One region of the Pseudomonas sp. GW821-FHT02C04 genome, then DNA from elsewhere that is predicted to be linked to it. Evidence: predicted binding sites of a transcription regulator. Region 1 holds the regulator's gene; the other holds the start of a gene.
What was found. The regulator FliA, encoded in region 1, starts transcription of late flagellar genes. The targets are predictions, from matches to a motif close to CTAAAGTTTNNNNNNNNNNNGCCGNTAA.
Positions count from the first base shown of each region.

Region 2: AC07VV_RS04100 (methyl-accepting chemotaxis protein) is a predicted target of FliA. The motif match lies at 3,057-3,084, and genes of this name have one in related genera.

Region 1 covers NZ_JBWKVT010000003.1:122,749-127,405, forward strand. Annotated here, with positions in the region: gene AC07VV_RS12490 (chemotaxis protein CheA) at 1-881, opposite strand, end outside; gene AC07VV_RS12495 (protein phosphatase CheZ) at 921-1,709, opposite strand; gene AC07VV_RS12500 (chemotaxis response regulator CheY) at 1,727-2,098, opposite strand; gene fliA (RNA polymerase sigma factor FliA) at 2,266-3,006, opposite strand; gene fleN (flagellar synthesis regulator FleN) at 3,003-3,833, opposite strand; gene flhF (flagellar biosynthesis GTPase FlhF) at 3,947-4,657, opposite strand, start outside.
Region 2 covers NZ_JBWKVT010000001.1:880,643-885,299, reverse strand. Annotated here, with positions in the region: gene AC07VV_RS04125 (FMN-dependent NADH-azoreductase) at 1-257, opposite strand, end outside; gene AC07VV_RS04120 (LysR substrate-binding domain-containing protein) at 385-1,293, shown strand; gene AC07VV_RS04115 (MmcQ/YjbR family DNA-binding protein) at 1,290-1,649, shown strand; gene AC07VV_RS04110 (DUF1294 domain-containing protein) at 1,652-2,080, opposite strand; gene AC07VV_RS04105 (undecaprenyl-diphosphate phosphatase) at 2,077-2,907, opposite strand; gene AC07VV_RS04100 (methyl-accepting chemotaxis protein) at 3,212-4,657, shown strand, end outside.

The sequences.
Region 1 (4,657 bases):
TGCAGATCGTCGAGCAGCGATTCGAATTCGTGATCGCTGATCAGATCGCTACCGGCCGCCGCCGCTGCCGGAGCAGCAGATGCAGGCACCGAAGCAATCGCCGATTCCAGCGCATCAACGGCGAAGTTGCCCTTGCCGTGCAATTGATCGAGCAAGGCTTCGAATTCGTCGTCGGTGATGTCCGAGCTGTCGCCCGCTGCCGGAGCAGCAGGTGCAGCGGCAGCTGGTGCCACGGCGTCGGCCGCGAACTGGCCCTTGCCGTGCAACTGGTCGAGCAGCGACTCGAATTCGGCGTCGGTGATTTCATCGCTGGCCGCTTCGGTGGAAGCAGGCGCAGCGGCAGCCGCCGGGGCTTCGGCTTCGGCCTTGACGGCGTTCAGCGAGTCCAGCAACTGTTCAAATTCGTTATCGGTGATATCGCCCGAATCGCCTTCGACGACCAGTTCTTCGATCATCTCGGCAACAGGCGAAGCCGGGGCTTCATCCGCCGATTGCGGTTCGGCCAGGCGCGCCAGGGCGGCCAGCAGTTCCGGGGTTGCAGCGGTGATCGGGCTGCGATCGCGGACTTCGCTGAACATGCTGTTCACCGCGTCCAGCGCTTCGAGCACCACGTCCATCAGTTCTGCATCTACGCGACGTTCACCCTTGCGCAGGATGTCGAACACGTTTTCGGCGATGTGACAGCACTCCACCAGCTCATTGAGCTGAAGGAAGCCGGCGCCCCCTTTTACAGTGTGGAAACCGCGAAAAATTGCGTTGAGCAGATCTGCGTCATCCGGGCGGCTTTCCAGCTCGACCAGTTGTTCGGACAGTTGCTCAAGAATCTCGCCGGCCTCAACCAGGAAATCCTGAAGGATCTCTTCATCGGCGCCGAAGCTCATTAATGGGGTGCTCCTACAGGTCTAAAAACCCAAAAAAACTCAAAATCCAAGGCTGGATAGCAAATCGTCCACATCGTCCTGACCGGACACAACGTCTTCTCGTTTATCGGCATGAATCTGCGGACCTTCACCCTGCGAGAGATGTTTTTGTGGATCTTTTTCAGCGAGCATTGCCGCACGGTCATGTTCGATGCCCGCGAAGCGGTCCACCTGACTGGCCATGAGCACGAGTTTGAGCAGATTGCTTTCGACTTCGGTGACCAACTGGGTCACGCGCTTGATCACCTGACCTGTGAGGTCCTGGTAATCCTGGGCCAGCAGAATGTCGTTGAGGTTGCTCGACACCGCGCGGTTGTCCGCGCTGCTGCGTGCCAGAAAACCGTCGACCCGACGCGCCAGCTCGCGGAACTCTTCAGCCCCGACTTCACGGCGCATGAAACGTCCCCAGTCGGCACTCAATGCCTGGGCTTCGTCAGCCAGGCCATTGACCACCGGCGTGGCGCTTTCCACCAGGTCCATGGTGCGGTTGGCCGCGGCTTCGGTCAGCTTGACCACATAGCCCAGACGCTCGGTCGCATCAGTGATCTGCGACACTTCCTCGGCCTGCGGCATATGCGGGTCGATCTGGAAGTTGACGATTGCACTGTGCAGTTCGCGTGTGAGCTTGCCCACTTCCTGGTACAGGCCACGGTCACGGGTCTGATTGAGCTCATGGATCAGTTGCACGGCGTCGCCGAACCTGCCCTTTTCAAGGCTTTCGACCAGTTCGACCGCGTGTTTTTTCAGAGTCGACTCGAAGTCGCCCTGTGAAGATTCGTTATGCTCCATAGCTCCCCCGCGCGTCATCAGCCGATGCGTTCGAAAATCTTCTCGATTTTTTCTTTCAGCGCCTGAGCCGTGAAAGGTTTGACCACGTAGCCGTTAACGCCGGCCTGGGCCGCTTCGATGATCTGCTCGCGCTTGGCTTCAGCAGTCACCATCAGCACTGGCAGGTGCTTGAGTTTTTCATCGGCGCGCACGTGACGCAGCAGGTCGATACCGGTCATGCCAGGCATGTTCCAGTCGGTCACCAGAAAGTCGATGCTGCCGCTGTTGAGCACCGGAATGGCAGTGGTGCCATCGTCGGCTTCAACGGTGTTGGTGAACCCGAGATCACGCAACAGGTTCTTGATGATCCGCCGCATCGTTGAGAAGTCATCAACGATGAGGATTTTCATGTCTTTGTTCAATTCGACCTCCAAGCAGTCTTAAACGCGCCCAGCACCTGGACGCGCCATTTCAATCAATCCGGCAAAGCACTCGATGACTGTCTGGAGCACAACAGAGCAAGACCGGTGCCGTTCACCACCGCACCAGCCTCGTTCGCAGCGTCCCCACACTGCCCTCAGCGCGCTCGCCACTCCCCCAAACGCCCCCGCAAACGGGCCGCGCACTGGCTGTGTAACTGGCTGACCCGCGATTCACTGACGCCAAGGACTTCACCGATTTCCTTGAGGTTCAGCTCTTCGTCGTAGTACAGCGCCAACACCAGTCGCTCACGCTCCGGCAAATTGGCAATCGCGTCCGCCAACGCAGCCTGGAAGCGCTCATCTTCCAGATCGCGCGACGGCTCAAGATGAGCACTTGCGCCATCCTCGTGCAGCCCTTCGTGTTCGCCGTCCTGCAACAGGTCGTCGAAACTGAACAGTCGGCTGCCCAGGGTGTCGTTCAAAATCCCGTAGTAATCGTCGAGACTCAATTGGAGTTCGGCCGCAACCTCGTGATCTTTAGCGTCACGGCCGGTTTTAGCTTCAATCGAGCGAATCGCGTCGCTGACCATACGGGTGTTGCGGTGAACCGAGCGCGGTGCCCAGTCCCCCTTGCGTACTTCATCGAGCATGGCGCCGCGGATCCGGATGCCCGCGTACGTTTCGAAACTGGCGCCTTTGCTGGCGTCGTATTTGGTCGAGACTTCGAGCAGGCCGATCATCCCGGCCTGGATCAGGTCTTCGACCTGCACACTGGCCGGCAATCGCGCCAGCAAGTGGTAAGCAATGCGTTTGACCAGTGGCGCGTAACGCTCGATCAGCTCGTACTGCGCGTCACGTGCCGACTTCTTGTAGAAATTCATACCGCTGGCGGTCATAGCACAGGTCCTGCCGTTTGCTGCACGAGGCGCTCGACGAAAAATTCGAGGTGGCCGCGCGGGTTGGCGGGCAGCGGCCAGGTGTCGACCTTCTGTGCGATCGCCTTGAACGCCAGTGCGCACTTGGAACGCGGGAAGGCTTCATAGACCGCACGCTGCTTCTGCACCGCCTTGCGCACGCTTTCGTCGTAAGGCACCGCGCCGACGTATTGTAGGGCGACGTCGAGGAAGCGATCCGTGACCTTGGTCAACTTGGCGAACAGATTGCGACCTTCCTGCGGGCTCTGGGCCATGTTGGCCAGGACGCGGAAGCGGTTCATGCCGTAATCGCGGTTCAGCAGTTTGATCAGCGCGTAGGCGTCGGTGATCGAGGTCGGCTCGTCACAGACCACCAGCAACACTTCTTGCGCCGCGCGAACGAAACTGACTACCGAGTCACCAATACCCGCAGCGGTGTCGATCACCAGTACGTCGAGATTGTCGCCGATGTCGCTGAACGCCTGAATCAGACCGGCATGCTGGGCCGGGCTCAGGTGAACCATGCTCTGGGTGCCGGAAGCGGCCGGCACGATGCGGATCCCGCCGGGGCCTTGCAACAGCACGTCGCGCAGCTCGCAGCGGCCCTCGATCACATCGGCCAGGGTACGTTTGGGCGTGAGGCCCAGCAGAACGTCGACGTTCGCCAGACCCAGGTCGGCGTCCAGCAGCATGACCCGACGGCCAAGCTCTGCCAGCGCCAGGGACAAGTTCACTGACACGTTAGTCTTGCCGACGCCACCTTTGCCGCCGGTCACCGCGATCACCTGTACGGGATGCATGCTGCCCATGTTATTTCTTTACCTTGTCTTGCATAGACGGAGGCCACATTACTGGCTGCGCGTTCACAACCGGAACAATGCATGGCAGACCATCGATGTAGGTACAAAAACTGTTCATTACCTCAGCCAACCTGCTTGGTGGGACTGTGGTAGATATCAGCGAACATGTCAGCCATGGCTTCTTCGCTGGGTTCTTCCTGCATTTGCACGCTGACGGCGCGGCTGACCAATTGATGACGGCGCGGCAGATGCAGATCATCCGGAATCCGTGGGCCGTCGGTCAGGTAGGCGACCGGCAGTTCATGACTGATCGCCAGGCTCAGCACTTCGCCAAGGCTGGCCGTCTCATCCAGTTTAGTCAGGATGCACCCGGCGAGCCCGCAACGCTTGTAACTGTGATAAGCGGCGGTTAGAACCTGTTTCTGGCTGGTGGTTGCCAGTACCAGATAATTTTTCGACCGAATGCCACGACTGGCCAGACTTTCCAGCTGCATGCGCAGTGCCGGATCGCTGGCCTGCAGGCCGGCGGTATCGATCAGCACCACGCGTTTGCGCAGCAGTGGATCCAGCGCCTGCACCAGGGACTGGCCCGGATCGACGTGGGTCACCGATACATTGAGGATCCGGCCCAGGGTTTTCAACTGTTCCTGAGCACCGATGCGGAAGCTGTCCATGCTCACCAGCGCAATGTTCTGCGCGCCGTACTTGAGCACGTAACGGGCGGCCAGTTTGGCCAGGGTGGTGGTCTTGCCCATGCCGGCCGGGCCGACCATGGCAATGATCCCGCCCTCTTCCAGCGGCTCGACTTCCGGCGTGGCGATCATCCGCGCCAG
Region 2 (4,657 bases), on a different contig from region 1:
GCGGCGATGAATTCGGCCAGGGTGGTGGCGCTCAGCTCGGCTTCGTGCTGTTGTGCGGCGTTGCGCAGTTCAGCGGTGGTGCCGGCGGCGACCAGAGTGGTCGACGAGAAGTGGCTGATGGCGTCTGCAGCCAGGTCGCGGTAGGTCACGACAGCGCTTGGCTCGGCGGCCTGCCAGGCTTTGACGACTTCGGTGCTCAACTGACGGGAAGCAGAGTTGTCGCCCAGAATGCTCGAATCGATGTGCAGCAGTTTCATTTGGAATCTCCTGGAAAGAATCGCCGGTGGCGACGGAATGGAGACAATCCTACCTACGAAACCAATAGCTGATTAGACGGCAACAATGCGATAGTTTGTCCCACTGATAGAACAGTCGGATCTCCCCATGCAAGACCTCAACGATCTCTACTATTTTGCCAAAGTGGTCGAGGCCGGCGGATTCGCCGCTGCCGGCCGTTTGCTGGGCATTCCCAAGTCGCGGTTGTCACGGCGGATTGCCGAACTGGAAGAACGCCTCGGCGCGCGTTTGCTGCAACGCACCACTCGCCAACTGAAGCTGACTGCGGTTGGCGAGCGCTATTTGCGTCATTGTCAGGCGATGCTGCTGGAAGCGGAAATGGCTGATGAGACAGTGGCCAGCATGTCCAGCGAGCCCCGTGGGCGCCTGCGGGTTTCGAGCCCGACGGGGCTTGCCCATGAAATGCTGCCGATTGTGATCAGCAACTTCCTGGGCAAGTACCCTCAGGTGCAACTGGAAGTCACCCTGATCAATCGCCGAGTCGATCTGATCACTGAAGGCATCGACGTGGCCCTGCGCGTGCGCGAACACGGCGACGAAGAACCGATGCTGGTCACCCGCCGCTTGCGCCAGGCGCAAATGGTGGTGGTCGCCAGTCCTTCCTTTATACAGGGCGTGGAAATCAAGCATCCGCAGGACCTGAAGAACCTGCCGGTGCTCGGCGCACTGGAAGCCGATCGCATGGTGCATGTGCGCCTGCTCGATCAGCACGGCAAAAGTTGCGATCTGGCGCTGGAGGCCCGGCTGGGGATCGACGACTTTATCGTGCGCAAGGCCTGCGTGCTGGCCGGCCAGGGTTTCACCCTGCTGCCGATGATGTATTGCGAAGCGGAACTGAACAACGGCACGCTGGTGCAGTTGTTGCCGGAATGGTCATTGCCCGGCGGCTGGTTGCAAGCGGTGTATCCGCACCGGCGAGGAGTGATGCCGGCGGTGCGTGCCTGGATCGATCATCTGGTTGAGTCGTTTAATGCCTGTGGAGAGCGATTGTTATGAAACAAGGAAAGTTGAGCGAAGCGGACGTCGCGGATTTCTGCCTGGCATTGCCCGGTGCTCAAGAAGACTACAAATGGGGCGGCGTGCGGGTGTTTTCGATTGCCGGCAACAAGATGTTCGCCTTGCAGGGGCTGCGTGGCGAGTCGCTGGCGTTCAAGGTCGACAAGGATCTGTTTCTCGGTCATTGCGACCGGCCGGGCATTCACCCGGCGCCGTATCTGGCGCGGGCGCAGTGGATCATCATGCACCCGCCCTACCCTTTGGGCGCCGAGGAACTGCGAGGGTTGCTGCAACGTTCCCACCAGTTGGTGGTGAGCAAGCTGCCGAAGAAAACCCAGGTGGGTTTGCTGCTGTAGCCCTAACCCAACGCCAACAGGTTCGAGCCGAGGAACAACTGATCGATCCAGAACACCTGGTGCAGCGCGACGATCACCCAGAACAGAATCTGAAACGACACCTTGCGTGTTTTGTGCCGGAAGACTTGCTGGGCGATCAACGCACCTGGCCAGCCTCCCGCCAGTTCCACGGCGTGCAGGACATTCTCCGGGGTGCGCCAGGCCTCGGCGCGAGCCTTGCGCTTGTCGGCCCAGTACAGGAAAAACGCCAGCACGCTGACCAGCCCATAGGCCGTCAGCGGTACCAGTGAGATTCCGCGCAGCCACATCGACAGCGAACCGAACAGCGGCAACGCGCAGACGATAAGCAGTACCACCAGCTTCAACTTCAGATGCTGAATGTTGCCACCGGACGGGCCGCGATCCGGGCGGCGTGCGCGGGAATCACTCATGCCTTGGCCGCCGCCCAGTCCACCCAGCCGAACTGCCAGGTCGCCAGAATCAACAGGCCGAAAACGATCCGGTACCAGGCGAAGGCCGCGTAGCTGTGGCTGGCGATGAACTTCAGCAAGCCGCGAACAGCGATCATGGCGAAAACGAACGCCGTGACAAAACCGATGGCAAACACCGGGAAGTCCCCCGGCACGAAAAGATGGCGGTACTTGTAGCCCGAGTACACCGCCGCACCGACCATGGTCGGCATCGCCAGGAAGAACGAGAACTCGGTGGCGGTCTTGCGTGACAGGCCGAACAACAGGCCGCCGATGATGGTCGAGCCGGAGCGCGAGGTGCCCGGGATCATCGCCAGGCATTGGGCAAAGCCGACCTTCAGTGCATCTTTCCAGGTGATCTCGTCCACGGTTTCGGCGTGCACTTCATGCTGCCGGCGCTCGGCCCACAACATGATGATACCGCCCACCACCAGCGCCGTCGCCACGGTGACCGGGTTGAACAGGTACTTGTGAATCAGATCGGCAAAGATCACGCCCAGCACCACGGCGGGCAGGAAAGCGATCAGCAGGTTGGCGGTAAAACGCCGCGCACTCGGCTGAGTCGGCAAACCGATGACCACGTCGAGAATCTTGCGGCGAAACTCCCAGACCACCGCGAGAATCGCGCCGAGCTGGATGATGATGTTGAACGCCATCGCGCGTTCGCCGCCGAAATTCAGCAGGTCGGCGACAATGATCTGGTGTCCGGTACTGGAAATGGGCAAAAACTCCGTCAGCCCTTCTACAACTCCAAGAATCAGTGCCTGCAAGGCGGTCCAAAGATCCATCAATCCCCCAAAGAGCGATGCGCTACGGCATGCCCCGATAGTATTTTTTTACGTTCACTGCGTTCAGCGTAGCTGTTTGTTGCTGTACCGATTCCGCGCGCAAAGGATCCACACGAAACGGTCAAAATTCCGTGAAATGGCAACTTGGGTTCAGGTTTTCACGCGCGGGGCCGAAATCCTATCAGACAAGCCGTAATAGCGCTGCCGCGTTCTACGACTTGGGTCGCGTATGCCCGGCCACGGAAACGTGGTTGGATGCTGGCGGTGATTTATTACAAGAAAAAGAAATCGGAGTGACAGCGTTATGAACAGCTTGCGCAGTGTGTCGATCAGCCGACGCTTGTGGCTCATCTTGATTGTGGCGGTGGTCATGCTGCTGACCTTGGGCCTGTTGATGCTCAAGCAGATCCACGATGACCTGTATCACGCCAAGGCCCAGAAAACCCAACACGTGGTGCAGACCGCCAGCGGTTTGCTGACCTATTACCAAGGCCTGGAAGCGGCCGGAACCCTGACCCGCGACGCTGCCCAGAAGCAGGCACTGACCGCGATTCGCGGCCTGCGTTATGACCAGAACGATTACTTCTGGATCAACGACCTCACGCCCGTGATGGTCATGCACCCGACCAATCCCAAGCTTGAAGGCCAGAACCTCTCGGCGATCCGCGACCCGGATGGTTTCGCGGTGTTCAACGAGATGGTTGCCATCGCCAAGGCCAAAGGCGCCGGCATGGTCGATTACCGTTGGCCGAAACCCGGTGCCAGTGAACCGGTGGCCAAGACCTCCTACGTGAAACTGTTCGAGCCATGGGGCTGGGTACTGGGTTCCGGCGTGTACGTCGACGATGTGCAAGCCGAGTTTCAGGGCCAGGTGATCAAGGCTTCCGTCGTCGGCCTGGTGATCGCGCTGATCATGGGCGTGCTGGTGATCCTGATTGCCCGCAGCATTGTCCGCCCCTTGCAGGAAACCGTGAACGCCATGGCCAACATCGCCAGCGGCGAAAGCGACCTGACCCGCAGCCTCGACACCCACGGTCAGGACGAAGTCACGCAGTTGGCGCATCACTTCAATGCCTTCACCGCCAAGCTGCGCCGGGTGATCGGCGATTTGCAGGTGTCGGCCAGCGCGCTGGGCCAGTCCTCCACTGAACTGGGCAATGACGCGAACCAGGCTCAGCAGCGCAGCCAGCAACAGTCGCAGCAGATGGAACTGGTGGCGACCGCCATCAACGAAGTCACTTACGGCGTGCAGGATGTGGCGAAGAACGCCGAGCATGCCGCCAACGAAATGCGCGATGCCGAGGCGCAGGCGCAACAGGGCCAGATCAACATCGACGGCAGCCTGCAACAGATCGACAAACTGTCCGGCACCATCGATCAGGCAGTAGAGGTGATTCGTACGCTGGCGACCGAAAGCACGCAGATCGGCAGCGTTCTGGAGGTGATCCGCTCGATTGCCGAACAGACCAACCTGCTGGCGCTCAATGCCGCCATCGAAGCCGCCCGCGCCGGCGAACAGGGGCGAGGTTTTGCGGTGGTGGCCGATGAGGTCCGCCTGCTGGCGCAACGCACGCAGAAATCCACGGCGGAAATCCAGTCGATGATCGAGCGTCTGCAAAACCATTCCGAAGCCGCCGTGAAGGTGATCGGTGACAGCAGCAAGGCCTCGCAACTGACCATCGAGCAGGCCGGACTGGCCGGTGCGAGCCTGAATGCCATCGGCCAGGCGCTGCGCAACCTCAACGGCCTG